Regions from separate parts of the Cutibacterium avidum 44067 genome, predicted to be linked through region 2. Evidence: riboswitches for the same ligand, from Rfam matches in the RefSeq annotation. Region 2 holds a riboswitch; the other holds the start of a gene.

Region 1 (15,021 bases), 730 kb from region 2:
AACGAGTCGACCAACATCCACGAGGCCAACCTGCCGCCCACCGGAACCCTCGGCGACACCGTCTCCCCGGGACATAAGGTGCACGGCACGGTCACCATTGACTGTCCGCGCGCTGACGCCACCGTCATGTTCACACATGGATCGGGGATGTCCTCCCCCATCTCGGCTCTGACGATCAAGGCGTGACTCGCCACCTCTGATGCCCATCTGGCATGGCCTGGGGCCCGGCACGATGCCGGTCCCCAGGTCATCAGCTCAGTCCCGTCACTTCACTGTCATCAGTCTGCGTCGTCGCTCAGATGACCTCGACGCGTGGGTAGCGCGGCTGCCACATCGCCGAGAACACCTTCTCAACCGGGGTGTCGGTGGCCTCGGTCGCCACACCTTCCTCCATCGCCTGCTGGGCAACGGCAATGGCCACCGACGCCGACAGCGGTCTCAGGGTCTTGATGGACGGCAGCAGCGAGGCTCCCATCACCCGGTTGTCGACGTGCATGGCGACCGCCTCGGCAGCAGCCGCGATCATGCCGTTGGTGACGCGAGACGCCTGCACTGCGATGGCTCCCAAACCGATGCCCGGGAAGACCAGGGCGTTGTTGGCCTGAGCGATCTGATACGTCACACCGTTGACCATGACCGGCTTGAACGGCGAACCGGTGGCCACCAGGGCGCGTCCTTCAGTCCACTTGAGAATGTCGGAAGGCAGTGCCTCGGCCTTACGGGTCGGGTTCGACAGCGGCATGATCACCGGACGATCACAGTGGGCCGCCATCGTCTTGACGATCTCCTCGGTGAAGGCCCCCGTCTGGGCGGAACAGCCGATGAGGATCGTCGGATGGACGTTACGCACGACATCACTCAACGTGTACTGGTCAGGGGCGTCAGTGGTCCACCCTTCCAGCTCCTCCTTGCTGCGAGCGAAGGGCTGCTGGAAGTCACGCAGCCGCAGACCTTCCCGCAGCAGGCCACGGGATCCCAATCCCCAGAAGTGGGAACGCGCAGTTTCCTCGTCCAGCCCCTGGCTGACCATGAGCTGTACCAGGAGATTCGCGATGCCGGTGCCAGCCGAACCAGCGCCGTGAATGACGATACGGTGCTTGCTCAGCGGGGTGCCGGAAGCCTTGACGGCACTCAACACGGCGGCGACGACCACGGCTGCGGTGCCCTGGATGTCGTCGTTGAAGGTGCAGTAGTCGTCCCGATACTTGTTGAGGATTCGGGTGGCGTTACCGGCCGCGAAGTCCTCCCAGTGCAGCAGGGCGTGCGGGAACATCCGGTGGGCCGTCTCGACGTACTGTTGGACGAAGGCGTCATAGCGTTCTCCGCGCACACGGGGGTGACGCACGCCGAGGTAGCCGTCGTCATTGAGGCGTTCCATGTTGTCGGTGCCGACGTCGAGGATGACGGGCAGGACGCGGTGCGGGTGGATTCCGGCTGCCGCGGTGTACACCGCTAGTTTCCCGACGGTGATCGCCACGCCACCGACACCCTGGTCACCGATGCCGAGGATGCCCTCTGCATCAGTGGCCACGATGAGGTCGACATCGTCAGGGCCATGGCCCAACTGCCCCAGGGCCTGCTCCATGTCCTCCGGGTCGTCGATGGACAGGTAAATACCGCTCGGACGGTCGTACCAGTGGTTGTATTCCTCAATTGCCTTGCCGATCGTCGGGGTGTAGACGATGGGCAGCATCTCCTCGATGTGCTCGGCGATGAGGCGGAAGTACAGCACCTCATTACGGTCGTGCATGTGGTTGAGGTACAGGTACTTCGCCAGGTCGTCCGGCTGCGCCGAGTACTGGGCGTAAACCCGCTTGAGCTGGTCAGTGATCGTCATGACTCCCGACGGCAACAGGCCCGTGAGACCAAGGGTCTTGCGCTCCTCGAGGGTGAAAGCCGTGCCTCGGTTGGCCAGGGGGTTCGTCAACACCTCCTGGCCGCGAGCCGCAATCTTGAGAAGTTCTCCGTCACTGTCCTGTGCATACTGAAAAGGAACTGACATACCCCCTAGCCTAGAAGGTCGTCAGCACAAATGTTCAGCAGGTCACGAGATGGATGACAAAGTGTCACGCAAGCGTTCCGCGGAGGCCGCAAGGGAGGCAATTTCCGCTGCGCTCATGGAGACCGGGACCACTCCCTCGATGCCGTCACGCGAGACGATGCACGGCATGGACAGGGCTACCCCGGAGACTCCGTGGACATCCTCGATGACGCTGGACAGCGGCAGGACGGAACGGCCCGGACGCAGCAGGGACTCGGCAAGACGAGCACCCGTCAGACCGATGGCGTAGTTCGTCGCACCCTTGCCCTCGATGATCTTGTACGCGGCGAAGGCGGCCTCGTGGGCCAGGTCAGCGAGCACATCCTCGGTGAAGACGCGCTCACCCTCGACGGTCCAGTCGTGGATCGGCACACCGGAGATGTTGGCGGTCGACCACAGCGGGAACTCCGAGTCGCCGTGCTCGCCGACGATGGTCACGTGTACATGGCGCTGCTCGACGTTGGCCCACTGACGGATGAGCCAGCGCAGCCGCGAGGTGTCGAGCATGGTGCCGGTCGAGAAGACACGGTTGGCCGGCAACCCGGTGGCCTGCTGGGCTACGACAGTCAGGACGTCACAGGGGTTGGTGACGAGCACGAACAGGGCGTTCGGAGACTGCTCGACCAGCTGCGGCATGAGGGAACGCAGAATATTGGCATTGACGCCGGCGAGGTCCAGACGGGTCTGGCCCGGCTTCTGACGAGCTCCGGCAGTGATGAAGACAACATCAGAGTCGGCAGTGTCGTGGACATCAGCGCCACCCATCACTGAGGCGGGGGTGAACTGAGTGCCATGGGCGAGGTCCGCTACCTCGGCCTCGACCTTGTCCTTGGCGATGTCGTAGAGGGCAACGAGGTCGGCCGATCCGCGGATGAGGCAGGCGTAGGCCAGCGAGGAACCAACCGAACCGGCCCCGACGACGGAGATCTTGGAGGCGCGACGAGTGACGTCAGAAGTGCTCATGGCGCTCATTTTAGGGTGCCCTCGCACCTGATCCCCAACGCTGCGCACCAGGGCCGCGCATCTGAACAAGATGCCAGCAGCCCTGAGCGGTTGTGCACGCCCTGATGTCACCGCCCCTTCGCGTGGCACCATGCCTGTGCGAGTTCCCGAGCGTTGGATTCAGGGTCGGCGTTTCGACAAATTGCCGAGACGACGCTGAGGCCGTCGCAGCCCACCCGGGCTACATCCTGAGCGTCGGAGGCAGTGACTCCGCCGATGACGCACACCGGCCACGGGCTGACGTCGACGACGTCAGGGCCATGAGACAGCGCGGCCTCCACGTGGGCGGGGGTCTGCGCGGACAAGCCGATCAGCAGATTGTCCCCGAGAACCTCTCGAGCCTGGGCGACCGGCATGTCGGACTGCCCGACATGGGCACCGTCAGCTCCGATCTCAGCGACCAGATGGACCCGGTCGTCAATGATGAGGGGTATTTCGTCGCATACATCTCTCACCCGTCGTCCCAAAGCGACGAATTCGTCATCAGGCAGGTCGTGGTCGCGGAATTGGACCAGAGTCACCCCGCCGGAGATAGCGCGTAGCACGGTCTCGACGATCTCCTCTGGGCCACCACATTGGGCGGTGTCTGTGACGAGGTACACCGAAAGATCGAAGTCAGGCCGTGACATCGCGAAGCCCTCCCCGCGCGCCGACTTCGTCGGGTGACACCAGGAACAGTTCGTCGATGAGAGCTTGAGCGAATCCGCCCAGGCCCACACTGCGATCCGCCGCTCGTTCGGCAGCCACGCACAACATGGCGGTTGCGGATGCAGCTGCAATGAGATGATCTTTCTGGACGCCTGCAAAGGCCGCTGTCAGAGCCCCTAGTGAGCATCCAACCCCGGTCACTCGCGCCATCCATTCATGCCCCGATGACACGGTTACGTGCCGGTGCGCGTCCACGATGTGATCGACGGGGCCGCTAGTGGCGACCACGGTGCCGTATGTGCGCACGAGCTCAGCGGCGGACCCCAAGGCATCCTCGACAGCATCTCCGGCCTCAGGGCCTCGGGGGGACGCTCCCGTCCCAGCCAGGGTCAATACCTCGGAGGCATTTGCCCGGATGACGGCTGGAGCACCGACGTGCAACGCGTCCAGGGCGACCTGGGTACGCCATGACATCCCGACTCCCACCGGGTCGAGCACCCACGGTGTGTCACTACCTGCTGCGCCACGCACGGCAACAACTATGGCTTCAGCGGTCTCCCGGTACGGAGTACCAATATTGACGAGCACGCCGTCAGCCAACGATGCGAATCCCTCAGATTCCTCGGGGTTATCGACCATGGCGGGGACTGCCCCCGCAGCCAACAACACGTTCGCGGTAAAGTTGGCAACCACGATGTTCGTCAGGCACTGGACCAGCGGCTTGTCCCGACGCAGCCGCTCCACGGACTCTGACACCAAATTCGACAGTTCAGTCATGTCAACCACTCCCTTCGCCGGCATTACCCGGACAGGTTCAGGCGGTCGGTGCCATCTCGGCACCCTCTCAGCCCTTGTGGTGGGCTCCCGCGTTGTTGTGGTCCAATCTTACCCACGATGCGCGCTGGCAACGCCGCGGTCCTGTCTTCTACCTGAATCCGCTCTACCAGCCCATGTCTCAAGTGGCACAATGCGGCCATGAGTTCCCGTCTTGACCCTGTCGTCGACGTTCTCAGTGCTGCTTCGTCAGAAGCTGCCGGGAGTGGAACCTCGTTGTCCTGGGCAGCCGTTGACGACAGTGAGGTGCGCTGTAGCGACACCGACGATCGCGTCTACAGCATCGCGTCGATGTCGAAGTCGTTCACCGCTGCCAGCGTCCTTGGGATCTGTCACGGGCTGATCGACGTGGCTTCTCGACGGCCCGCTCTCGACGACACCCTCGGTAGTTGGATTCCGCAGCTTCAGGAGCCCATCGCCAGCGCAACGATTCGTGACGCGTTGTCCATGTCTACCGGTCTACCACCGACGATCCGTGGGCTGACCGTCAGCAGGCCATGTCACGCGAGGAGTTCGAGGCGCTGTTGGGTAAACCCTTCATCACGAACTTCGCGCCGGGAACGGGGTACGCCTATTCCAACCTCGGTTACGCGATCCTGGGCCGCGTCGTCGAGTTGGCGACCGAGCGGCCATTCATCGACGTCGTCGAGGAAGACATCATCCGTCGGGTGGGGATGACCGAATCCTTCCTCGACGTCACGCAAGTACCCGAGGGAAAGCTCACCCCAGGCCTCGGCAGAGATGGCAGCGTCCAGCCCTTGCTTGGCCCCGGAACCTTCTCCCCCATCGACGGCCTCATCTGCACCGCCAAGGATGTCGGGATCTGGGTGAGCCATTTCATCACCGCGTGGACCAGCGAGGACGATGGTTGGGGTCGGGTCTTCCGCGAGATGCAGCAGGTGTACCGGTACTTCACGACATACGGCCCAGTCACCGAAGGGTACGGATATGGCCTTCACGTCGCTGTCACGGGGAAGGAACACATCGTCTATCACTGCGGTGGATACCCGGGTTATGGATCGACGATGATGTGGCATCCGCGCTCGGGAGTCGGCATCGTGGTGCTGGCGAATCGGACGTATCACCCGGCCATCCGCGTAACCTCCACGGCCCTCGACACCGTTGTTCCCGGGGTGGGTGACCTGCTGTTGCCCTCGGCAGCCAAGGATCGCAAGACCTGCGACGCCGTCCATCCTTCGCCGATGAATCCCCAAGTCCGGCAACATCTCGACGACGTCGAGAAAATCATTCGCAACTGGTCGAACGATCTGGTGGCTCGGGAGTGGAGCCCGACGATGGACATGGATCGTCCGTTGGATCAGCGCCGCAAGGATTTCGAGGACGTGGTCGAGGCCACCGGGGAATCCGTGGATGCCGCGATCGACGTCGTCGAGATGACGCCGTATCGCTGGATCTGGCGTGTCGAGGGCCCCCTGGCTACCCGTCAGGTCACGGCTTCGGTTAACCCGTTGGGTCAGGTACAGGCCCTCGACGTCAGGATCGTTTGATAGGTCAGATCGTGTCGAGTGAGGTGCCGCGAGTTTCGCGGGCGAACATGTATGTCACACCGCCGACGACGAGCAGCACGGTGAACAGGATGAACGCCGGGAAGACCGCGTCCAAGGTGACATTCTGTTTGACCGCAGATCCGCCCACCATGAGTCCCATGAGCGCCGGACCGATGACCTTGGCAGTCGCACCGATGCCGTAACCGAGTCCCAGACCGGTGGAGCGAGCCTCGTTGGGAAACTGCTCGGCTCCGAAGGCGTTCAGAATGCCGAAGGCGCCGTCGCCGAAGGCCATCGCAACAAGGACGCCGGCAAAGAAAACCTGCCAGCCCCAACCCAGATGAGCCGAAAGCGCGATGATCAGAGTTCCGGCGGCACCTACCAGACCGAATGACAGCATCGTGATCCTCCGACCGATGCGGTCGGCCAGCCATGCTGACAGGAAGCGCCCGATGAGATCGGCCAGAGAGACGAACATAAACAGGATCCCGACTTGCTCTGCAGACTTGCCGAACCCGGTCTTGAGGAGGGTCTGACCCCACGACTGAATCGTGAATGATCCCAGAATGAAGCAGAAGGACCCTAGGCTGACTATGAGGAGGCCCTTGCGGTACTTGCCGAAGACAAGTGAGTACGAAGCGTCTTGGACGTGCTCTACCGACGGCAGATCTCCAATGTCGTCAGCCGGCATCTCCAACGCCCACGCCAAAGCCTCACGGGCTTCATTTTCCCGTCCATGACTCTGTAGAAACCTTGGTGACTCGGGGACAAAGCGAATCCACACAAGCAGGAAGACAGGAATCGCCCCCAGCGCGATGAGAGCACGCCAATTATCACCCAAGGCTTTTTGCCCGAGAGATCCCAGGAAAAGACCGAGCGGTATGAATACCGACGCCAATCCCGCAAGAAGGCCGCGCTGTTTAGCTGGCACAAACTCTTGAACATACGGAATCGATGTGATATTGAGGCCGCCAACACCGATCCCCACACCAATACGCAATATGGCTAGCATGACCCAGCCGTGATCTGGAGTGAACACTGATACGACGGTGAATGCAACGAACATGAGGACGCACCAGAAAAATGACGAACGGCGTCCGATTTTGTCTGCCAGACGTCCCCACATAATGGCACCGATGACCGTACCCAGGCCAGAACAGGCGAGGATGACGCCCGCCTCAGTGCCGGTCAGGTTCCATGGCTTAGTGAGGACGGATACCACGAAACCAATGAGGAAGATGTCAAAGAACTCGGAAATGTTTCCGATGATGGCCAGGGCGACAAGATTCTTCTGATTGCGCGTCAAAGGGCGCGAATCTATAAGATCTAAGGCTGATTGCTTGGATGCTGTAGAGGTGGACATGTAACTATATCTCCTACCTGCGCCGCGGTTGTTGTCAACGCAGAATGTCTGTGTTCGAAGGAATATTGAGCTCACTGGGACTCACACGAGTAAGGTCTCCATAATGAGTCAGGGCGTAAGCAGATGTCCGCTGCCCGTAATAGATTCCCTGGACCACGTCACCTGCAAGATACCCGTGCAATGTTCCTGCGACGAAGGAGTCTCCTGCGCCTGGACGGTCGACGACAGGCACCTGAACCACTGGGAAGGTGTGGTCGCCGTGCTCGTCGTCGGATAGATAGACACCATTGATCTGGTCAGTGGACACAACCGTCGGTGCTCCGAACAATTCACGCAGATCGTGACATGCCTGTTCGCCGTCAGATTCAATCCCAAATACTGCCATGCCGTCACGCACCGAGCAAAAGACAATGTCCGATATGCACGCAATGGATTCGAGCACTTCTCGGGCCCGTCTCGGCTCCCACAACAGGGAACGATAATTGACGTCAAGTGCGACGGCTATTCCACGGCGGTGGGCCTCCTCGACAAAATGGCTCACCACAACAGCCGTGTTCTCGGTCAGAGCAGCCGTAATGCCAGTCACGAAAACCAGTTTCGTGTCGAGCATGGCCTCCCAATCGAGATCCTCGACACGGACGTCACGAAAAGGGGTGTGCTCGCGATCGTAAAGCACACGTGCTGGCATCGGATACTCACCGGGCTCCATGAAGTACAGTGCGACGCGCCCCTCAGGCTTGATACAGATGTGGGAGACATCGACACCGACACTACGAAACTCGTTGACAACCCGGTCGGTAAGATCGCCCTGTGGCATAACAGATGTCCAGCAGGTGTCGCGACCGAGCTGGGACAGCAAGCCTGCAACGTTGGCTTCGGAGCAGGCAGCGGTGGCCCGTAGCTGCTGGGCATTAACAAGACGCTCGCCCTTGTAGCAGGTGAGCCGGATCTGCCCCTCACCGATAGTTGAGATGTCGTAAGTCATGCCGTCACCCCCTGGGACGCAGCTGGGGTGCCGTAGCGGTTGGTGTATCGGTCGTGGTTGGAGTCGATCTCCGACTGCGGGAGCGGGGAGATTTTGCCGATGAGCTTGGCAAAAGTCAGGGTCCTGGCGACGTCCTCGACCATAACGGCTGCCTTGACAGCCTTCTCAATAGACGTACCGACAGTGAAGACACCGTGTTTCTTGAGTAGTACGGCTGGGGACTCGTCGATGAACCGTACAATTTGCTCACCTATCTGCTCAGTGCCGATCTGGGCGTAATCTCCGCACGGGACTCGTCCACCGAACTCATCAGCGACGGCGGTCATGGCGCAGGGTATGTCCTGGCCTGTGGCAGCCCAGGCGGTGGCGAAGGTGGAGTGAGTGTGGATGATGCTGCGGATGTCGTCATGGCGACGATAGACGTACAGGTGCGAAGCGGTGTCCGAAGATGGTCCACGATCTCCCTCGACAACCTTTCCGTCAAGGTCGACGACAACCATGTCGTCAGGGGTCATGTCGTCGTACAGCATTCCGGAGGGCTTGATGATCACCAAGCCGGTCCCGGGGTCTCGGGCAGACAAATTGCCCGAGGTCCAGGTCACCAGGCCGTGTCGGGGCAGGTCGAGATTGCCTTCGCAAACGTCTTTCTTGAGCTCTTCGAGCATCGAACGTTCTCCTTTGAACAGCGGTATAGGAATTTTTTGGAGGTTTGGTGTCGGTCGGCCCAGGATTCAAGCTGGGCCAACCGATCTCGAATCAGGCGAGGGCCCGACGAATCGGGATTCCGGCGGTTCGAAGACGCCCCTCGATGAACTCACGCGCCGACACACTGCGATCATTGGAATCGGGGGCATCGTCGTTCCACATCTCGATCATCATTCGGCCGCGCCAGCCCTGCCTGGCAAGGATGGCGAAGGAATCGTCCCAGTCAACGGTCCCCTCTCCCATCGGTACCCGTCGAGGCTCGCCAGGCCGGACATCCTTCACGTGGATCGCAACCATGTGGCCACGCCCAGCCTCGAGTTCGATCGAGGCATCGAGCTGCTGTTCGGCAATGTTTCCGATGTCGGGGTAGACCTGCAGGTAAGGCGAGTGAGCGAGCTTGACGAACTCCATGGCCTTGCGGATGGAATTAACGTCGGTGCCGTCGACATTCTCGATGCCCATGACGACGCCGAGACGGGCCGCCATCGGGATGGCGTCGAGGAGAAGGTCGGTGTACCACTGCTCGGCGTGGTCATTCATCTGCTCGTAGTAGCAGTAGTACCCCGCCACCTGAAGCACGGACGCTCCGAGATCGTGGCAAAGGTGCAGGCCTTCGGCTAGCACGTCACGGGCACGTTGACGCACCGCGGGGTCGGCGCTACCGGGGCCAATGCGCCTATGCACTGACAAGCAGATACCACCGATCGTGGTCTCTGTTTCCTCGGCACAGCGACGCACCATACGACGGCGGTCCTGATCCCACTCAAGCCGTGCGGCCCTTCCTTCGGTTTCGTCGACTGATAGGTCGACGAAACCGAAGCCGGCCTCAGGCACCTGGGTAAGGAAGCGACGCCAGTCGTCATCAGTCTCAAGCTGGTTGCCAACAAGAGCCTTCTCGTAAATACCGAGTGCCACTCCGTCCGACAGCGACTCGGTCATCTCGGCCACACCTCGTCTAGCGTGGAGCGTAGTTGCTGTGCCGCAGCCCTTGGGTCGTCGGCGGCGACGATTGAACGACCGGCGATGACAATGCCGACTGGATGCTCAGCAAAGACCGGAAGGTCCTTGGGAGTGATGCCTCCAGTGACGGTGACCGTGAATCCCATCTCGGCGAGTTCGTCGACCCGCCCGAGATCCTCGGGTTTCCACGACAAGTCCCCGGCGGCCTCCCGGTCGCGGGAACGCTTAACGATGACGTGCTGGACACCCAATTCACGCCAGGTGCGGGCGCGGTCGGCGTCGTACCACTCATCCGCGAGCTCGACCTGGACTTCGCCACCGAATTCCTCTGCCACCTTGCACACTTGATCGATGGTGGTCAGAGATGCCCCGGCGACACAGGAGACGAGGTCGGCTCCGGCTTCGAAGCACAGCCGGGCGATCTTGGCCCCGGCTTCGGCTATGCGAACATCGGCGAGAATAACCTTCCCAGGATAGACCGCCCGGATAGCACGCACCGCATCCATGCCCTCGGCTAGAACCAGGATGGTGCCACACTCGATGACGTCAACCTCGTTGGACACTTGGGACAGCGGGGCGAGGGCCGACGGCAGGTCGTAGGTATCAAGAGCAACTTGGAGTCGTGGCATCGTCGTCACCCAGCCAGGGGCTGGAAGCCAAGGAAGGTCGCGGCGTTGTTGATGAGCAGGTCATCGACGTAGCTGCGGTCAAAGCCCTCGTCCTCAATCAGACGCGGGCAGAAAACGGCCGGATCATAGTCAATGCCGGAGACCGAGCCGTAGACCTTCTGGTAAGAGGCTTTACCGGAATCGGTACCCAGCAGTACCTGCTTGCCGTAGCCCTTCTTCCCGAGGGCCTTAATCAGGTTGACGCGGGTATTGTCCGGGACGTACTTGATGCGGTTTGTGCCGTCGAGCTCGACGTAGCAGCCAAGCTTGCAGATCTGCTCGTGGACCCACGGATCCCAGTTACGCTGCATGTGACCGATTGCGATTTTGGCAGGATCGACGCCCTGGTCGACGAGGAAGCGTGCCTGCTCGGGGCCGCAAGTTCCGGCCGTTACATGGGTGTTGATAGGGCATCCGGTCTCCTTAGATGCGATAGCCACCGCCTTGCCAGATTTCTGTTCCCACTCGGTAATCTTGCCGTAAGCGGTCGCCCACTTTATGACGCCGGCCTTGGCCCCGGTGCGTTCGACGATGGGGCCCATGTAGTCGAAGCGGTCGATGCCCTCGACAATGTCGGCAATGAGCAGATCGGCAATCTGGTTGACGGTGTACTGGTTGACCCAGCTCTGACGCCATTCCAGGTAGACCTTCTGCTGGTGAAATCCGGTGGCCTGGACGACCTGGAGGCCTGGGACCTTCTCGACAACTTCAAGGGTCTTGAGCACACCACGACCCGAGGATGCGGGGCACATGTCGACGATCGTGGCGCCGTCGGCCCAGCTCATGGAAGCTTCGACGAAGTAGGTGGCCTCCTGAGCGGCCTTGTCGACGTCGTCGAGCAGGTGATCAGGATCGATGTAGACCTCACCGGCGCCAACACGGATGAGGTGGTCGTGGGCATTGACGACACCAAGCGTGTCGGGTGAAACGTCGCCAGTGATGGTACGAACGACGGCCATTGGGGTGATTCCTCTCTCACGACTGTGTGACGAGAACCATTCAGCCGTCAGCCTGACATCCTTCGCAAGGCCATGGGATCACATATGTGAATTCACTAAGCGCTAAAGCGCCGGTATGATGGTTTAACACCGCGTTTCTGCGGGGCCATGAGTACGAAGATTCACATTTGTGAGATACATATGACTGACCGCGAACACATCCAGACCCTACTGACCGTGGCAAAGCGATACTGGCTGGAACAAGCGACTCAGGCCGAGATCGCTGCTGAGATCGGCTACTCCCGATCGATGGTGTCACGCCTGCTCGACGAAGCGCGGCGCCGCGGAATCATCACGTTTACCGTGCAGCACCCGTTACAACGAGCAGTTGCGTTGGAACAGGACCTGACGCGCACCTTTGGGTTAGCGTGCGCGCGCGTAGCCATGTCGGATGACGACTCTGCGGCTCACGAGGTGTCACGGATGGCTTCCGATCTCGTGACTACATATATGCACCCGGACTCGGTCATCGCGCTGTCGAATGGGCGTGGAGTAGCTTCGGTGGTGCGCGCCATGACCCCGACACGTCACCCTGAAGCGACAGTGGTCCAGGCAATTGGGGGGACAGCGCGGGGGAATCTACTCCTTGACTCCCCCGAACTGTGTCGCCAACTGGCGGAGCGACTTGGCTGCGCTTACCGAGTGATGCCCGCGCCAGTGTTGGTATCGAATCCGCAAGTAGCAGCGGCTTTAAAGGCGGAGAAGTCCATTGGAATGACGATCGCAATGGCCTCCCACGCCGACATCTTGGTGACAGGGGTGGGCGCGGTCGGGGTGAATTCGGTGGCACCGATTTTCGATCATGTGATGCCCGAACGGGCTCATGCCGAGTTGTTGTCGCGGGGAGCGGTCGGCCACATCTGTGGGCACCACATCGATGCTCAGGGCCGTCACGTCGATGCGGGCTTCTGCCAAGGGTTGATGACAATACCGATCGACCGAATCCCATCAATCACCCACGTCATCGTCAGCGCTTTCGGAGCCGAAAAGGCCCCGGCTTTGACTGCGATCCTTCGAGGCAATCTGGTAACGGATCTGGTAACCGACATCGCAACTGCGAAGGCTGTGCTCGATCCTCGCGGCTGAGGTTGGTATGACCGGACCCGCAAAACAGAATACCCACCTGCCATGAACTCCGCGAGATCAACAACGTCCCCATCTTCCTCACCGACGACGGCGTATCCCTCCCCCACGGCATGGCCGTCGCCGCAACCGAACGCGGCGCCGACGGGCTCATCATCCAAGGCCCCTCAGCCAGTGGACACAGCGCCACCTTCGACCCCACGCGGACACCACAACCGGAAGACCTCCCCACTCTCGTCTCACACGTGCGCAAGGCCAGCCCTTTGCCAGTGATCGCCGCCGGCGGCATCGATGGCGCTGAAGCGGTACGAGCAGCACTTGATGCAGGCGCCATCGCGGTTGCCGTAGGGACCCTTCTGCTCCGCACCAACGAAGCCGGAACCTCAGCCACCCACCGGGCGGCACTGGCCGACCCCGCCTTCGACGACACCACCATCACCCACGCGTTCACCGGACGACCGGCCCGCGCCCTCACCAACGACTTCATCACCCAACACCACGCCACCGCACCCCACGCATACCCCGCCGTGCACCATCTCACCCGCCCACTGCGACAAGCCGCCACCCAAGCCGGAGACACCCACCGAGTCCACCTCTGGGCCGGCACCGGCTACCGCAACGCACCCACCGGCCCAGCCGCCAACATCATCCGCACGCTCTACCCACTCCCCGACGATGGCCACCTCACCTAACCGGTATGGATGTAACGCTCCTGTGCGGTGATCCTTCGTGATGTGACCCCCATATGTGGTGTGCTTGTGTGGGTTCACAAGCATCTTTACTGGGCGAGAGGACGATTCCGATGATCGACATGAGCCGCCGTTCGTTTACTGCCATGGCCATCTTCGGCCCGCTTATCAGCCGAACAGCGTTACCTGAGCATAAGGTGTCCGGGCCGCCGATTGACGGGCCGGATAGCCTCCACATCGAGTGGATACCTGCTCCATATCAGCAGTACGGATCTGATCCGGTGAAGTACGGAAATCACGACCTTGCGCGCCGCCCCTCTGCGCCTTCGCTGACGAGAATCGTCATCCACGACACCGAGGAGACCTACGACAACACCATCAAACTTGTGGAGAAGCCGAATTACCTCGCATGGAACTACACGTTGAGATCATTTGACGGTCACGTTGCGCAGCACCTCGATCCCAAGGACATCGGCTGGCACTCCGGGAACTGGTACTACAACATGCACGCCCTCGGACTCGAGCACGAGGGTAAGGCTCTCGAGGGAGAATCCTGGTACACGGACGCGATGTACCGCTCGAGTGCAGCGCTAGTCCGCTATCTGTGCGATAAATATGGGATCCCGCTGACGCGTGGTCGCGTCATTGGCCATGACGAGGTTCCTGGCATTGACACCGAGCACATCAAGGGGATGCACTGGGATCCGGGCGCCTTCTGGAACTGGGCTCGATACTTTGAGCTGTTGGGCCGCCCACTCACCGAGGGCACGGTGAGCACCAGACCCAAGCGCGATGACGTCGTGAGGATTTTGCCTGATTTCGAAATGAACACGCAGGCCTACAACGGCCAGGTCGTCAGAGGAGTGAACTTTGTGACGGCGAGGCAGGCCCCGTCGTCGGATGCCCCGACGGTTGTTGATGCCGGTATCAGCCCGGAGCCGGCAACAACAGAACCTGCCGACGTCGGCGCCCGGCTGAACACGGGTGCGGAGTATGTCGTCGCAGAGGTTGGAGGGAAGGACGACGAGTGGGTCGCCGTCTGGTACCTGGGAGCTAAGGCGTGGTTCCACAATCCCGCTCAGCAGCCGGTGGCACGAGTCGTCCCGGAGGCGCGAACGATCACCGTGGTTTCGCGCACGTCAGGTTATGGCCGGGCGTACCCGGAAGCCTCTGCCTATCCGGACGGCACCTGGGTGCAGCCCGAGGCTGCGTTGCCGTACGTGTTGGAGCCTGGTCAGCGCTATGTCGTCATCGACCCTCAGCCCGCGACAGACTATTACCGGTCCAAGACGTTCGACGCTCCGCCACCCAAGGACCACGTCGATGTGACCGGAAAGGACCGGTACGTATGTGTCTTCCTGGGACACCGTCAGGGCTACCTGAAAGCCACAGACGTGCAGAGCTGACCTCGGCAGTAGGAGTCGTGCGAGAGGGGCGGCGCGGTGGTGGACGGCTTCTTGGGGCGGTGAAGGTGCGTTGCGCATGAGTGTGTGTCGATACCCATACGCAAATACTGGCCTGGCTTGGTCCGATTTGG
Region 2 (15,021 bases):
CACCGTAGGCGTGGGAGGAGGCGGCGATGTAGGCCCGGCCCAGATCGGCCTTGTCCTGCCATGCCTTGGTCTCGATGAGTTCCTCCACACCGGCACCGTAACCGCCGGGCGGGCAACCGAAGATCCGCAAGGTGGCCTTGCGACGGGCCTGCTCGACGTCGATTCCGCGGGCTGTCATGACGTCGTCGAGGGGAATGTTCACCGATCCCAGGGTCAGCCCGGCCATCGCCACCAGGATGAAGATCACTCCGAGGATCGCGAAGCGGACGGGCAGCGGCAGTCCACGCCGCCGTTGCGTCGTCCGGTGTGCTGCGGTCACTTGGTCGGGGCCTTCTTGTAGAAGGTGAACTCATGGTTCGGACTGAGCTCAGGGTGCAGGATGGCGGACAGGTCTGCCAGCACCAGATCAGGACGGACGACGCCGGTCTGCCAGTAGTCGTTGCCGTGCTTCGGGTCGGCACGCAGGACGGCGTTCCAGACGGTGCCGGTGCGTACCGCTTTGAGGGCCTTCATGCGCGGGTCGTCCTTGACGATGGTCGGGATGGAGGCCTTCTGCGACTCATTGATCTGGCCATCGATCCAGAAGTCGGCGTCATGGGCCCTTTTGAGGACCGTCTCGGTGTCCAGCTTCGACGAGACCACGCCGTGGACGTCCTTGAAGACGTACTCACCGCCAGCGTCACGCAGGAACTGGATGGAGTAGTTCTCGTTGGACTTGATGTACCAGACCCCCTTGAACTGGGAGCCGTAGAGCACGATGGGTCGCGTCTTGACCTTGGAGGTGAGCTGGGCCGTCTCGTGGTACTTCTTGGCGATCTCGTCGTACTTCTCATTGGCGACCTTCTCCGCATTGACAAAGAGGGCGTCGTACTTGATCCACTCGGCCCGTCCCAGCGGGGTGTTCTCGAGGAAGTCGGGCTCGGCGACGACCGGTGTGCCCATCTCCCTGACCTTGGCAAACTTGCTGGGGTCGTCGTGGCCGCTGATGATGAACAGATCAGGACGTAGGGCGGCCAGCTTCTCGGTGTTGACCTCAGTGGTGCCGTCCCCGACGCCGAAGTCAGCGACATGAGCGTCCTTGAGGGCCTGACGGGTCTTTGGGTCACCGACCATGTCCACGCTGGCCATTCCGATCACGGCGTCCAGCTTGTTCATCATCTGGAACTTCATCGGCTCGGTCGTTGATCCAAGAGCAACCCTGGTGGTGGGAATGGTGATCCGCTGCGCCTTGGCGAGCTCACCGTCCAGGTGCGGGTCGGGGGCGCCACACTGCACCAGGACGTACTTGGTCTCCTTGGACGAGGTACTCGACGGGTTCTTGACCGTCACCACCTTGTAGGACTTGTGGTAGGTGACGGTGAGGCCGCGGGCGTCGCTGAAGGTCGCTTTGTCGCCGAAGTAGTCCTTCGAGGGGTCGAAGTCCTTGATGCAGCCGGGCATGCTGTCGCCGGTGTTGGCGGAGGAGGATGTCGTTGGCCTGTCGCCTGAAGTGGTCCTGTCCTCGGAGCCCGAACATCCTGCCAGTGCGAGGCTGGGGGCAACGAGGAGGGTGATGAGGGCCGAGATCCTTCTCGGCGTAGTCTTCGTCTTCGGAGTACTCACGCGGTTCTCCCTGCGGTCATGCCGCAGGACTCACGGTGGCACCCGCGTCGTGTGCCCGGCAGACTCCTACGGCGAGAGTCGTTACTTGCCACTCCGTAGGGAGTCGACCGGACTGAGCTGTGAGGCATCACCGTTGCGCGACAGTGTCGGATTCCCACCGACTTCGCTCACCGAGGAGTACCCCGGACCGAGTCCGATTCGAGGCAATCGCACACTAACACCCCGTGTCAACGGCGGTGAGCAAGGGGTATGACACACGGAGCTGCCAAGAATTGGCCCATAATCACGATGGTGACGTCACCATCGCGATTTCTTGGCAGCTCCGTGTGGTAATCCTCAGGTATCGAGTCCTCAGGATCCCGATGCGAGCCGACCGATGACCTCCCACGGCCGATGCGGGGCCACCACACCGTGTAGCTCCTCGACGTCGCCCCGATCACAGGCCAGTTCGAGGCAGGTCGAGGGCCCTCCGGAGCGAGCCAGGTCAACCTCCACGTCCCGAAACTCGGCCCGTAACCCCGCGGTGGAGGCGAGCTGTGCGGCCTCCCACGCCACCCCGTGAGAACCCACCGGGACGCAGTCGTGAACCTTCCCGGAGGCCACCAGGTCTCGCACCTCCGCGAGTGGCACGATCTCGCGCCGGCCAGGGGCGACGTCGTCATCAGGGGCCGAGACGGGAGTCCCGACGCAGACCAGCACGTCACCGTCATGGGCCCGGGGGAGTTCTCCCTCTGGCATGACGCCGATGACTGTCACGCCAATCCCGGTCTGGGTCGTCGCGACGTTGTCCTCCGTCGAGCCCGTGACCGCCGTGGGGTCAATCCCGACGGCGGCCGCGCAGCGTCGGAACTCCTCGATCATGGGCTGGGCTGACTCCCAGTCCTGGCACAGGGTGTTGACGAGGACGAGAGGACGCGCACCGGCGCACATCACCTCCAGGAGGGGTACCCGCGCTCCCAGATGAGCGCACCACACCGGGTCAGCTGGGTAGGAGTCGTCAGGACGCGGGCCGATCCCACCGATGGTGTCACAGGCGATGACCAGACGAGAAGCCGGGACATCAGCCACCAGCAGGTCACGCAGCCTCGTGACGGGTAGGGGGGATGAGGGGAGATGGTTCGGGGCGGTCACGGTGTCATTCAACCGCGACCGCCCCGAAGTTGCACTGGAAGGACGTCATGACGTCAGCACGTCACGGCAGGATGTCCTCGTAGTAGGTATTGCGCAGCAGGACCGACAACAGTCGACCACCGGGCAGGTGCCCGTCGTTAAGTGTCTTGGCGGAGGCCAGCAGAGAACGGATGTCGTATTGAGCAGGCCATGTCGGTGGGATGTCGCGGTCGAGGTTGAGCAGCCCGTAGACAGCCATCATGGCGGTACGAGCCGATCCTTCGACGGTGAAGATGCAGTCGTCCGGGGTTTCGACGAACTGGCCCAGGCAGGCCAGGTTGACGCAACCGTCCGGGATGACCTCCGGGCGATCTCCCTTGCCACGAGGCATGAAGAAGGCTGTGATCCACGGCATCGTCGCAATGCGAACCTTGGTGCGAGCCTTGATCTCCTCGAACTGGTCGAGCAGACCGAAGTGATAGCAGTACTCCTTGAGCAGTTCCTCTCCGGTGCACTCCAGCATCGGCTTCTTGACGATGTCGCCCTTCTCGAACGGGTACAGGCCGTAGGCCCAGGCGACGCCCCAGTCCTTCGGCTGATCGTGGAACTGTGGCTGACGGTTCATCGTCAGCGAGATGCACCACGACGAGTCCTCGGCGGTGATGATGCCGCCGGTGACCGTGCGTCCGGACAGTGGATCGTTGCCCGTCAGTTCCCTGATCTTCTGGAGGAATGGATGGTCCTCACCGATGAAGTTGAAGCTGATCGACTGCCACACCGTCTTGTCGGCGTCGCTGCAGAAGACGTCGGGACGACCGAACACGGCGGAACGACGGACCAGGTTGCGCCACAGCTCCCAGCCGGCGACCTCGTCCTTGTTGTAGGGGGCGGGGTGGTCCATGTCGCCGTAGCCGGTGCACTCGGTCAGTGAACCGTTCGTGACGAAGACGAGGTCCTTCGGGGTCATGTCGATGCGATGTTCGCCGCCCTCCTTGTCGCGCCACAGAATGCCTCGGGCGACCTTGCGGTGAGCAGTGATCTCCGGGTCGACGTCGTAGACCAAGGTGTCGTACTGGAACTTCACGCCGCGCTCGGTCAGCCACTTCATGAGCGGGACGACGAAGGAGTCGTACTGGTTGTAGCGGCTGAACAGCAGACAGGAGAGGTCCGAGAATCCGGGCAGCAGGTGGAGGAAGCGGTGCATGTAGCGCTTGAACTCGGTCAGGGACTGCCACTGCTCGAAGGCGAACATCGTCTTCCACAGTGTGTAGAAGGTGGAATGCAGAAAGTCCTCGTCGAACCAGTCCTCGATGGATTTGTAGTAAGTGTCGGACTCCTTGGCCAGCAGCAGCTTCAGGACGGCGAGCTGGCCTTTCTTGTTGATGCCCATCATTGTAGGCCGAGCGTTTCTGGCCCTGATTGTTGATGATGCGGCAGTGATTGACGTTCGGATCGTTCTCGTTGACGATCCGGAACTCGTCCATGACGCTGTAGGGCTCGGGCATCTCGAGGGCCGGGATGTCCTTCATGACGTCCCAGAAGCACTCGAAGTGTTGCTCCATCTCACGACCGCCACGGGCGATGAAGCCCTTCTCGGTGTCGCCGTCGCCGTCGAAGGCGCCGCCGGGCTGGTGGAGCTCCTCGAGGATCGTGATGTTCTCGGCAGGCATCTTGGCGTCACGGATGAGGAAGACGGCTGCCGTTAGTGCAGCGATACCAGAGCCGACCAGGTATGCCTTGCGCTCAGCGATGTCGTCCGGGGGCACCGGGTGGTTCATGGTGTAACGACCGAGGTCGTTGTGAACGAACGGGTTGCCATCCGGGCTGACCGGGAAGCTGCGCTGATAAATCTTTTGGAAGTTCGTCATGATTCACTCGTCATACGACTTCGCCGGAAGTTCTCCGGTGAACTTCGACTAGCCTCACGATAGCGCCGGAAGGGTGTGATGGAATGCCCTCTTTTTGAGACTTTCGTAAGAGTTTTCTTGAGCGTTCTTCGTCGTCGGGACTCGGGGTGCAGTGCCTTGTCGCAGTCGGGTGCCATACTTATCGCTGGACACGGGGTGCGCCGTATCGGCGCTGAGATCACACCCGTGGAACCTGATCTAGTTCGTACTGGCGAAGGGATGTCCGAGATGGCTTCTTCCACCCCCAGAAACCCGTCGCAGGGCTCAGTCCCGCGCGTCCTCTCCATCGCGGGAACGGATCCCTCCGGGGGTGCCGGCACTGCTGCCGACACCAAGTCCATCACCGCGGCCGGTGGGTACGCGATGGCCGTCGTCACCGCCCTGGTTGCCCAGAACACTCAAGGGGTGCGCGCGATCCACACCCCACCCACCGAGTTCCTGAGGCAGCAGTTGGCGGCAGTCAGCGATGACGTGGCGATCGACGCCGTCAAGACTGGCATGCTCGGAACGGTCGAGATCATCGACACGGTCGCCAGATTCCTCGACGAGCACCGTCCGCCCATCGTCGTCGTCGATCCGGTCATGGTCGCCACCAGCGGAGACCGGCTCCTCGCCCCTGACGCCGAGGCTGCCATGCGCGAGTTCTGTCGCCGGGCAACCGTCGTCACCCCGAACATTCCCGAGCTCGCAGTGCTGTGCGAGACCGGACCGGCGAAGGGCGCCGAGGAAGCCCTGGAACAGGCGCGCGGCTGGGCCAAGGAGACCGGGGTCGCCGTCGTCGTCAAGACCGGCCATCTCGACTCCCGGCGTGTCGACAACATCTGGGTGGGCTCGGAAGGGACGACGTACACCGCGCAGAGCACCCGGGTGGAGACGACGAACACCCACGGCACCGGATGCTCGCTCTCCTCGGCTCTGGCGACCCGGCTGGGTGCAGGGGATGCTCCCGGCGAGGCCCTGGGATGGGTCACCGACTGGTTGCACGAGGCGATCCTGCACGGGTCAGAGCTGAAGGTTGGCCGGGGACACGGTCCGGTCGACCACTCCCACCGGGCACGACGGCTGTCCGCCGATGCCTCGGCGGTGGCTTGGTTCGGGCCGATCGAGCCGCTGGAGTCTCCCAAGGCCCTCGTCGGTTCGGCGGGGTCAGCACCCACTGCTGCGGTGGACCCGGTTGGTCCGTGGACGACGGCCCTGTGGCAGGCCAGCGCGGATCTGGCCCGTCAGATCCAGGGATCGGACTTCGTCGCTGCCCTCGTCGATGGCACCTTGACGGGTCACGCCTTCAACTTCTACCTCGGTCAGGACGCCCGATATCTGGCCTGCTATTCACGAGCCCTGGCCGCTCTGGCTGCTCGCGCCGTCGACCCGCAGGACGCGGCGTGGTGGGCGCAGTCGTCCGAGACCTGCATCGTCGAAGAGGCTGCCCTGCACCGCGCCTGGTTGGAGGGACGCGATCAGGCTCCGGCCGGCCCGGTGACGACGGCGTACACGAATTTCCTGCTGGCACACACTCTGGGTGACGACTACGTCGTCGGGGTGGCGTCCGTCCTGCCCTGCTTCTGGCTGTATGCCCAGGTGGGAGCCGGGTTGCCGCAGGTTCCGGAAGGCCATCCCTATGCGTTGTGGCTCGACACCTACCGGGCCCCGGGGTTTGTCGAGGCTACCTCGCACACCCTCGTCGTCGTGGAGAAGGCCTTCGAACAAGCTGGTCCGACTGCTCGGGCACGTGCTGCCCATGCCTATCTGACGGCCTGTCGTCATGAGTTGGAGTTCTTCGACCAGGCGATGCGCGTCTGAGCCGCCATCGCCCCGCTCCAGACCGCACCATCCACACTTGTTCAAGGACTTGCCCCCATGACCACGACAACATCACTGCCCACCGTTCCGAACACCTCGTCGAAGGGGACGATGCCACCCGAAGGACGGGCCGCTCTGCGGGCCGGCGTCGTCGGCAACTGGATTGACAACATCCACGTCTTCCTACCCCTGACGGCCCTCGCCCCCGCGATGGTGGTGCTCGCCGGCCCCTCGGCCAGCGCCTCCGTCGGCGCCCTCGTCGTCATCGCCATGCTGCTGGGACGTCCCCTCGGCGGGATGATCTTCGGACGGATCTCCGACCGGCTGGGACGCACCCGTACCACCCGCCTGGCCATTGCCGGCACCGCGACCTGCGCCGGGCTCATCGCCGTCATGCCCACCCACCAGCTCATCGGGGCGTGGACGATCGGGCTCATCCTGCTGCTGCGATTCCTGGGCGGGATCTTCGTTGCCGGTGAGTACTCCGCCGCCATCCCGCTGGCGATGGAATGGTCATCTCCCAAGAAACGCGGCTTGGCGTCCGGGGTCATCCTGTCGATGGCTCCCTGGGCCCAGGCGTCAATCGCCTTCGCCGTCGCCGTCATGCTGGCCGCTCTCGGGCCGGACCGCTACGCCGCGTGGGGATGGCGCATCCTCTTCGTCATCGGTGCTGCGATGAGCATCGGGATGATCATCTACTATTCCCGGCGGGTCTGCGACGCCCCTCTCCTCCACCGCACCCATGACTCCAGGGATGCCTGGAAGACCCCGACCCCCGGTGTGCGTGAGGTCATCGCCGGGGCGTGGGCGCCGGCCTTCTGGCAGGTCTTCACCCTCATGACGGGGCTGTGGCTGCTCACCGACACCACCGTGCTGATCCTCACCGCGCGACTGCGCACCGACGCCGGGCTGACGGCTACGGCGACCTCCTGGGTGATGGGAGTCGCCTCCGTTGGTCAGGCGATCTTCATGGCGCTGGCCGGGCACTGGTCCACGAGGGTGGGACGGCGCCGTCTGCTGGTGTGCTGGGGAATCAGTGCCGCGGTGCTCGGCCCGCTGCTGTGGTGGGGAGCGATCAGTTCCGCATCAGCAGGCAGGGCAGCCGTCTTCGCCGTCGCCCTCCAGGTGGCGACGGTGTCGGCCTACGGTCCCATCTCGGCCTACCTGTCCGAGAGGTTCCCCACCGAGGTGCGCTCCACCGGCTACGGCATGGGGTACAGCCTGTCCCTCATCCTGCCGGCGCTGTACCCGTTCTACCTGCCGGGGCTGGAGGGCTTGTTCGGGCATCTCGGGGCAGTGCTCGTGCTCGTCGTCCTCGGTGGTTTGCTGGTAGTGCTCGGTGCCGTCCTCGGCCCGCGGCTGTCGGGGGCTGACATCGACGCTGACATCGACGAGGTGGCGAGGGTGGCATGACGATTGACGAGGTGGTGGCGGCTGCTCGACGCAATCCGCCCATGGTTCACTGCCTCACCGCGACGGTGAGTATGTCCTTGGTGGCCGATGGCCTGTTGGCGGCGGGGTTGCGTCCGATGATGACGGAGACCCTCGAGGAGGCCCCGGTCGTCGTCACGGCCGCCGACGCCCTGTCGGTCAACCTGGGCACCCTGTCGACCGATGGCATGGTCGGCATCCCCGCCACCGTCGCCGCTCGTCCTGACGGCGTCCCGTGGGTCCTCGACCCGACGGCGATCGGGCTGGCACCGGTGCGTACCCGGATGGCTCGCGACTTCCTGGACGAGGGACCTGACGTCGTCAAGGGGAATGCCTCCGAGATCCTCGCCCTCGTGGGAGGACGAGGGGGACGCGGAGCCGACTCGGCGGATGCCCCCGAGCACGCCGTCGACGCAGCTATCGAGGTGGCGCGACGGACCGGGGGAGTCGTCGTGGTGTCGGGGCCGACGGATGTCGTCGTCACCACCGATGGGGTGGCCGAGAAGATCTCCAGAGGCCATCCGTTCATGGCCCGGGTGACCGGGACCGGCTGCCTACTGGGCGCGTTGACCGCGGGGTGCCTGGTGGCCACCGATGATCCGGTGCAGGCCGCGGTGACGGCCGTGACCTGGTTCGACGTCGCCGGTGAGGTCGCGGCGGCCCGTGCCGGCGGACCCGGTACTTTTCGTGTGCAACTGCTCGACGCCCTCGACGAGGTCGCGAGAACCGGAGTGGAGGAGACGAGATGACCCTGGACCTGCGCTGTTACCTGGTGACCTCGGGAACCGACCGTCACACCGTCGAGACGGCTGCGTTGGCTGCTGGGGCAGGCGCCGGCATCGTCCAGGTGAGAGCCAAGACCCTGGCGACCCGAGACCTCTTGTCGCTGGTTCTCCAGGTCGGCGAGGCGGTGCGTCGTGCGAACCCGGAGACGCGGGTTGTCGTCGATGATCGAGCCGACGTCGCCTGGGCGGCGATGCGCGCCCGCGGTAACGTCCACGGGGTGCATCTGGGGGTCGAGGACCTTCCGGTACGTGACGCCAGGGCCATGCTCGGGCCCGACGCCATCGTGGGTTACACCACCGGAACCCTGGACCTGGTGAGGTCGGCCGAGCCCCTCGCGGACGCCCTGGACTACCTGGGTGCCGGGCCTTTCCGACCCACCCCGACGAAGGACTCCGGACGCCCACCGCTGGGGGTGGAGGGGTACCCGGCCCTGGTGCAGGCGAGCTCTCGGCCCGTCGTCGCCATCGGGGACGTCCAGGTTGACGACGTGGCTGCGCTGGCGACAACCGGCATCGCAGGGGTTGCCATGGTGCGCGCCGTGATGGCCGCTGACGATCCCGCCGCGGTGGTCGCGCAGGCCATCGCGGCCTTCGATCGTGGCCGGGAGGGCTGATTCCCCTGAGCCGAACGGTGACGCACGTCACACTTTCTGAACCGTTCGGGACTCGCCTGTTAGCAAATCGTTAGGATCTCGCTCACCCCCGTATGGGATCCGTAGGGGAGCGCGACAACCCCCTTACGACACGATTTCGATGGTTCCTGGTGCCAAAACCGGCACTCCGGAAACCCCGGGTCATCGTCAAGGAGCCTTGTCATGCTGGACGTTATCTGGCTGCTCGGTGTCGTCGTCCTCTTCCTCCTACTCGCCCTGTGCGTGAAGGGGGTCGACGCGCTGTGACCGTCCTCAACATCGTCGCGGCCATTCTCGGCATTGCCGCTGTCGTGTACCTCGTGATCGCCCTCATCCGTCCGGAGCGTTTCTGATGACGTGGTTCTACTTCTTGGCGAGCCTTGCTCTTCTCGCCCTCGCGCTCGGGATCGCCCAGCATCACCTGGGCTCCTACATGGCCCGTGTCTTCACCTCTGACAAGGACACCAAGGTCGAGGCCTTCTGCTACCGCATCATGGGCGTCGACCCCCGTGCCGGACAGACGTGGAAGTCCTACGCCCGCTCGGTGCTGGCCTTCAGCTTCTGCGGTGTCGTCCTGCTCTACGCCCTCCAGCGTCTGCAGTCGTGGCTGCCCTGGTCCATGGACAAGGGGTCGGTGAACCCAGCCGTGGCCTTCAACACCGCGGTCTCCTTCGTCACCAACACCAACTGGCAGGCCTACTCCCCGGAGGCGACCCTGGGGCACTTCGTCCAGCTCGCCGGCCTGTGCGTGCAGAACTTTGTCTCCGCAGCCACCGGCATCGCGGTCGCGATCGCCCTGGTGCGTGGATTCGTCGGACGTGGTGAGCACACCATCGGCAACTTCTGGGTCGATCTCACCCGCACCACCCTTCGCATCCTCATGCCGATCGCCGCTGTGGGAGCCTTCCTGCTCATCGTCGGTGGGGCTGCGCAGAACTTCATCGGCTTCATGCACGTCACCGGCATCGCTGGTGGGGACCAGATCATCCCGGGCGGGCCTGTCGCCTCCCAGGAGGTCATCAAGGAGCTCGGCACCAACGGTGGCGGCTTCTTCAACGGCAACTCATCCCACCCCTTCGAGAACCCCCAGCCGTGGACGAACATGCTGGAGATCTTCCTCATCCTGCTCATCCCATTCTCGCTGCCGCGCACCTTCGGAAAGATGGTCAAGGACGTGCGTCAGGGCCGCGCCATCCTCATCTCAATGATCGTGCTGTTCCTCATCAACCTCTTCGCGATGGCTGCTGCCGAGTTCTCCGGACACGGCACCGCCGGGCGCCTCGCCGGCGCCGCGATGGAGGGCAAGGAGCAGCGCTTCGGCCTGACCCAGTCGGTCCTCTTCGCCAACGCGACGACGATGACCTCCACGGGCGCCGTCAACTCGATGCACGACTCCTACACCGCCATCGGTGGCATGTTCACCATGCTGAACATGATGCTGGGTGAGATCAGCCCTGGCGGCGTCGGATCTGGCCTGTACGGCATGCTCGTCATCGCCGTCATCGCGGTGTTCATCGCTGGACTCCTCGTCGGTCGTACCCCCGAGTACCTCGGCAAGAAGATCGGCCCGCGAGAGATGAAGTTGTCGGCCCTGTACATCCTCGTCATGCCGGCCCTGGTGCTGTGCGGGGTGGCCCTCAGCCTGGCCATCCCCGGTATTCGGGATGGTGTCGTCAACACCTCGATCTCGAACCCGGGTGAGCACGGACTGAGTGAGCTCGTCTACGCCTTCACCTCGGGTGCCAACAACAACGGTTCCGCCTTCGCCGGTCTGGATGCCTCGACGAACTGGCTGTGCGCGGCGATTGGCGTCGCCATGCTGCTCGGTCGCTTCCTGCCGATCATCCTCGCCCTCGCCCTCGCCGGAGCCCTTGCCGAACGCGAGCCCGTCCCGGTCACCGCAGGCACCCTTCCCACCCACAACGCCCTGTTCATCACCCTCGTCGTCTTCACGGTGATCCTCGTCACGGCGCTCGTCTTCTTCCCGGTCCTCACACTGGGACCGCTGGCCGAAGGACTGATCTGATCATGACCGTCATCACCTCGAATTCGCGTTCCCGCGGCCTCACCGGGGCCCAGGTCCGCCAGGCCCTGCCCGGTGCCTTCCGCAAGCTCGACCCGCGTGCCCAGTGGCGCAACCCGGTCATGTTCCTGGTGTGGGTCGGCGCGGCCCTGACGACGATCGTCGCCGTCATGGAGCCGTTCACCCACATCACCGACGGCCGTGTGCCGACCGGATTCTCCGCGGTCATCGCGGTCTGGCTGTGGCTCACCGTGGTCTTCGCCAACCTTGCCGAATCCATCGCCGAGGGCCGCGGCAAGGCCCAGGCCGAGACCCTGAGGAAGACCCGCACCGCCACCAACGCGCTGCGCGTCGATGGTTGGGACGAGAAGAACGATCCCTCGGCCGAGCACACCACGACCACCGAGATCGTCTCCTCGGACCTCAAGTACGGCGACGTCGTCGTCGTGACGGCAGGCCAGACGATCCCCGGAGACGGGGACATCATCTGGGGCATCGCCTCGGTCGACGAGTCGGCCATCACCGGTGAGTCCGCCCCCGTGGTACGTGAGTCCGGCGGCGACCGTTCCGCCGTCACCGGTGGCACGAAGGTGCTCTCCGACCGCATCGTCGTCAAGATCACCTCGAAGCCCGGCCAGTCCTTCGTCGACCGCATGATCGCACTGGTGGAGGGATCCGGACGCCAGAAGACCCCCAACGAGATCGCCCTCAACATCCTGCTGGCGAGCCTGTCGATCGTCTTCGTCATCGTCGCCCTGACCCTGAACCCGATCGCCTCCCTGGCCGCCAGGCCGGTGGGCATCACGGTTCTCGTCGCCCTGTTGGTCTGCCTCATCCCGACCACCATCGGTGCCCTGCTCTCGGCCATCGGTATCGCGGGTATGGACCGCCTGGTGCAGCACAACGTGCTGGCCATGTCGGGCCGAGCCGTCGAGGCCGCCGGTGACGTCACCACCCTGCTGCTCGACAAGACCGGCACCATCACCTACGGAAACCGTCGAGCCAGCGAGTTCATCGCGATGCCCGGCGTCAGTGAGGAGGAGATCCGCGACGTGTCCGCCCGGTCCTCCCTGGCCGACCCGACCCCGGAGGGCACCTCCATCGTCGACCTGGCTCGCGAGCAGGGATTCGACGCCGATGCCTGGGGTGACCAGGGGGAGGTTGTCCCCTTCACCGCTCAGACCAGGATGTCCGGCATCGACCTGCCCGACGGCACCGAGATCCGCAAGGGTGCCGGTTCGGCCGTGCGAGCCTGGCTGACGGAGTCCCACATCGACATGGACATCGACACCCTCGCCCACATGGATCGTCGCGTCGACGCCGTCTCCGAGTCCGGTGGCACCCCGCTCGTCGTCGCAGTGCGCACCCCCGACCATGTCGGCAAGGTCCTCGGCGTCGTCCATCTCAAGGACATCGTCAAAGAAGGCCTGACCGACCGGTTCTCCGAGTTGCGTCGGATGGGCATCCGCACCGTCATGGTGACCGGTGACAACCCGCTGACGGCTGCCGCCATCGCCAAGGAGGCCGGGGTCGACGACTTCCTGGCTGAGGCCACCCCGGAGGACAAGCTCGCCTACATCCACAAGGAGCAGGAGGGCGGCCGGATGGTCGCAATGACCGGTGACGGCACCAACGACGCCCCGGCCCTGGCCCAGGCGGACGTGGGTGTCGCCATGAACACCGGTACCTCGGCCGCCAAGGAGGCCGGCAACATGGTCGACCTCGACTCCGACCCGACCAAGCTCATCAGCATCGTCGGGATCGGCAAGCAGTTGCTCATCACGCGCGGCGCCCTGACGACCTTCTCCATCGCCAATGACATCGCCAAGTACTTCGCGATCATCCCCGCGATTTTCATGGCGACCTACCCGGGCCTGTCGGCCCTCAACATCATGGGCCTGCACTCCCCGGCGTCTGCGGTGCTCTCGGCGATCATCTTCAACGCGATCATCATCGTCATCCTGGTGCCGCTGGCTCTCAAGGGAGTGTCCTACAAGCCTGCCGGGGCGTCGAAGATTCTCGCCCGGAACCTGCGCATCTATGGCCTGGGCGGAGTTGTCGCGCCATTCATCGGCATCTGGCTGATCGACCTGCTCGTCCGTCTCATTCCCGGTTTCTGATCGGAGCCCATCATGATCATTTCCTCCAGGACTCGTACCCTCCTCGTCGGGCTGCGCTCGATCCTGTTGTTCACCGTCATCGTCGGCGTCGTGTACACCGGCGTCATGACCGGGCTGGGACAGCTCGTCCTCCATCGGCAGGCCAATGGCTCCCAGCTGGAGGTCAACGGCAAGGTGGTCGGCTCGACCCTCATCGGTCAGTCCTTTACCGACAAGGACGGCAAGCCGCTGCCGGAGTACTTCCAGCCGCGCCCGTCGGCCGCCGGTGACAACGGTTACGACGGGTCTTCCTCGGGTGGTTCCAACATGGGGCCTGAGAACCCGGACCTGGCCAAGACCATCAAGGAGCGTCGCAGCCAGGTGGCGACCTTCAACGGGGTGGATGCCGGCAGGGTTCCGGCCGATGCCCTGACGGCGTCGTCCTCTGGTCTGGACCCGCACATCAGCCCCGCCTACGCCGAGATCCAGGTCAGCCGGGTCGCCAAGGCCCGTCACCTCGATCCCAGTGTCGTCCGTGGGATTGTCGCCAACAACACTGACGGACGCCAGCTCGGATTCCTCGGTGCGACTAGGGTCAATGTCGTGACCCTCAATGCCGAACTGGATCGTCAGCACTGACTGACGTGATCAGTTCGTGATCATGGCCTGAAGGAGGACGAGGTGGCTGCTCGGGGACGATTGCGGGTGCTGCTCGGCGCGGCACCGGGCGTCGGCAAGACCTACGCCATGCTCGACGAGGGCAAGCACCTGAGCAAGAGTGGGTCCGACGTCGTCATCGCCGTCGTCGAGACCCACGGCCGGGCAGCCACCGCGGCCATGACTGAGGGGCTGGAGATCGTCCCCCGCCACCTCGTCGTACATCGCGGCATCGAGCTGTCCGAGATGGACCTCGACGGGGTACTCGCCTGCGATCCCGACGTCGCCCTGGTCGACGAGCTGGCCCACACCAACGCGCCCGGGTCGCGTCACGAAAAGCGCTGGCAGGATGTCGAGGAACTGCTGGACGCCGGGATCGATGTCATCTCGACGGTCAACATCCAGCACATCGAGTCGCTTAATGACGTCGTCGAACAGATCACCGGGGTGCCGCAGCGCGAGACCATCCCGGACACCGTGCTGCGCAAGGCCAACCAGGTGGAGGTTGTCGATCTCGCCCCGCAGGCCCTGCGCGATCGGCTCTCGGGCGGCAAGGTGTACCCGGCAGAGCGGATCGACGCCGCCCTGTCCAACTACTTCCGACTGGGCAACCTCACCGCCCTGCGCGAGCTGGCCCTGCTCTGGGTTGCTGACGAGGTAGACCACGCCCTGGCCGATTACCGCAGTGAGCACGGGATCGACTCCCACTGGGAGGCCCGCGAGCGGGTGGTCGTCGCCCTCACCGGTGGACGCGAGGGGGAGACCCTGTTGCGTCGCGGTGCCCGTATCGCCGCTCGAGCCGGGGGTGGTGAACTGTTGGCCGTCCACGTCACCACCGAGGACGGTCTGCGCTCCCCGCACCCGGGTGAACTGGCTCGTCAGCGTGGATTGGTGGACCAGTTGGGAGGGTCCTTTCACCAGCTCGTCGGCGACGACATCCCGGAGACTCTCATCGAGTTCGCGAAGTCGGTCAAC

The links. A riboswitch is a leader RNA that binds a small molecule or an ion and turns the genes downstream of it on or off. The one in region 2 is predicted to bind thiamine pyrophosphate.
Region 1: it holds a riboswitch for thiamine pyrophosphate, as region 2 does, so the genes downstream of both, thiM (hydroxyethylthiazole kinase) here and PALO_RS10110 (bifunctional hydroxymethylpyrimidine kinase/phosphomethylpyrimidine kinase) in region 2, are expected to answer to the same signal.

What each region holds. Positions count from the first base shown of each region.
Region 1 covers NC_021064.1:1,460,739-1,475,759, forward strand. The annotation lists gene PALO_RS06645 (hypothetical protein) at 1-186, shown strand, start outside; gene PALO_RS06650 (NAD-dependent malic enzyme) at 296-2,002, opposite strand; gene PALO_RS06655 (L-lactate dehydrogenase) at 2,045-3,013, opposite strand; gene PALO_RS06660 (thiamine phosphate synthase) at 3,112-3,672, opposite strand; gene thiM (hydroxyethylthiazole kinase) at 3,659-4,492, opposite strand; TPP riboswitch at 4,461-4,569, opposite strand; partial or broken gene PALO_RS13000 (hypothetical protein) at 4,817-4,939, shown strand; gene PALO_RS06670 (serine hydrolase domain-containing protein) at 5,023-6,033, shown strand; gene PALO_RS06675 (MFS transporter) at 6,038-7,396, opposite strand; gene PALO_RS06680 (sugar kinase) at 7,431-8,381, opposite strand; gene PALO_RS06685 (L-ribulose-5-phosphate 4-epimerase) at 8,378-9,046, opposite strand; gene PALO_RS06690 (L-ribulose-5-phosphate 3-epimerase) at 9,138-10,025, opposite strand; gene PALO_RS06695 (3-keto-L-gulonate-6-phosphate decarboxylase UlaD) at 10,022-10,675, opposite strand; gene PALO_RS06700 (phosphotriesterase family protein) at 10,681-11,673, opposite strand; gene PALO_RS06705 (sugar-binding transcriptional regulator) at 11,854-12,798, shown strand; gene PALO_RS06710 (nitronate monooxygenase) at 12,909-13,487, shown strand; gene PALO_RS06715 (N-acetylmuramoyl-L-alanine amidase) at 13,598-14,890, shown strand.
Region 2 covers NC_021064.1:2,190,551-2,205,571, reverse strand. The annotation lists gene PALO_RS10130 (cobaltochelatase subunit CobN) at 1-319, opposite strand, end outside; gene PALO_RS10125 (ABC transporter substrate-binding protein) at 316-1,524, opposite strand; gene PALO_RS10120 (AIR synthase related protein) at 1,954-2,733, opposite strand; partial or broken gene PALO_RS10115 (oleate hydratase) at 2,795-4,490, opposite strand; TPP riboswitch at 4,762-4,856, shown strand; gene PALO_RS10110 (bifunctional hydroxymethylpyrimidine kinase/phosphomethylpyrimidine kinase) at 4,839-6,419, shown strand; gene PALO_RS10105 (MFS transporter) at 6,477-7,832, shown strand; gene thiM (hydroxyethylthiazole kinase) at 7,829-8,599, shown strand; gene PALO_RS10095 (thiamine phosphate synthase) at 8,596-9,249, shown strand; partial or broken gene PALO_RS12240 (hypothetical protein) at 9,342-9,534, shown strand; gene kdpF (K(+)-transporting ATPase subunit F) at 9,531-9,620, shown strand; gene kdpA (potassium-transporting ATPase subunit KdpA) at 9,620-11,293, shown strand; gene kdpB (potassium-transporting ATPase subunit KdpB) at 11,296-13,410, shown strand; gene kdpC (potassium-transporting ATPase subunit KdpC) at 13,423-14,028, shown strand; gene PALO_RS10065 (sensor histidine kinase) at 14,071-15,021, shown strand, end outside.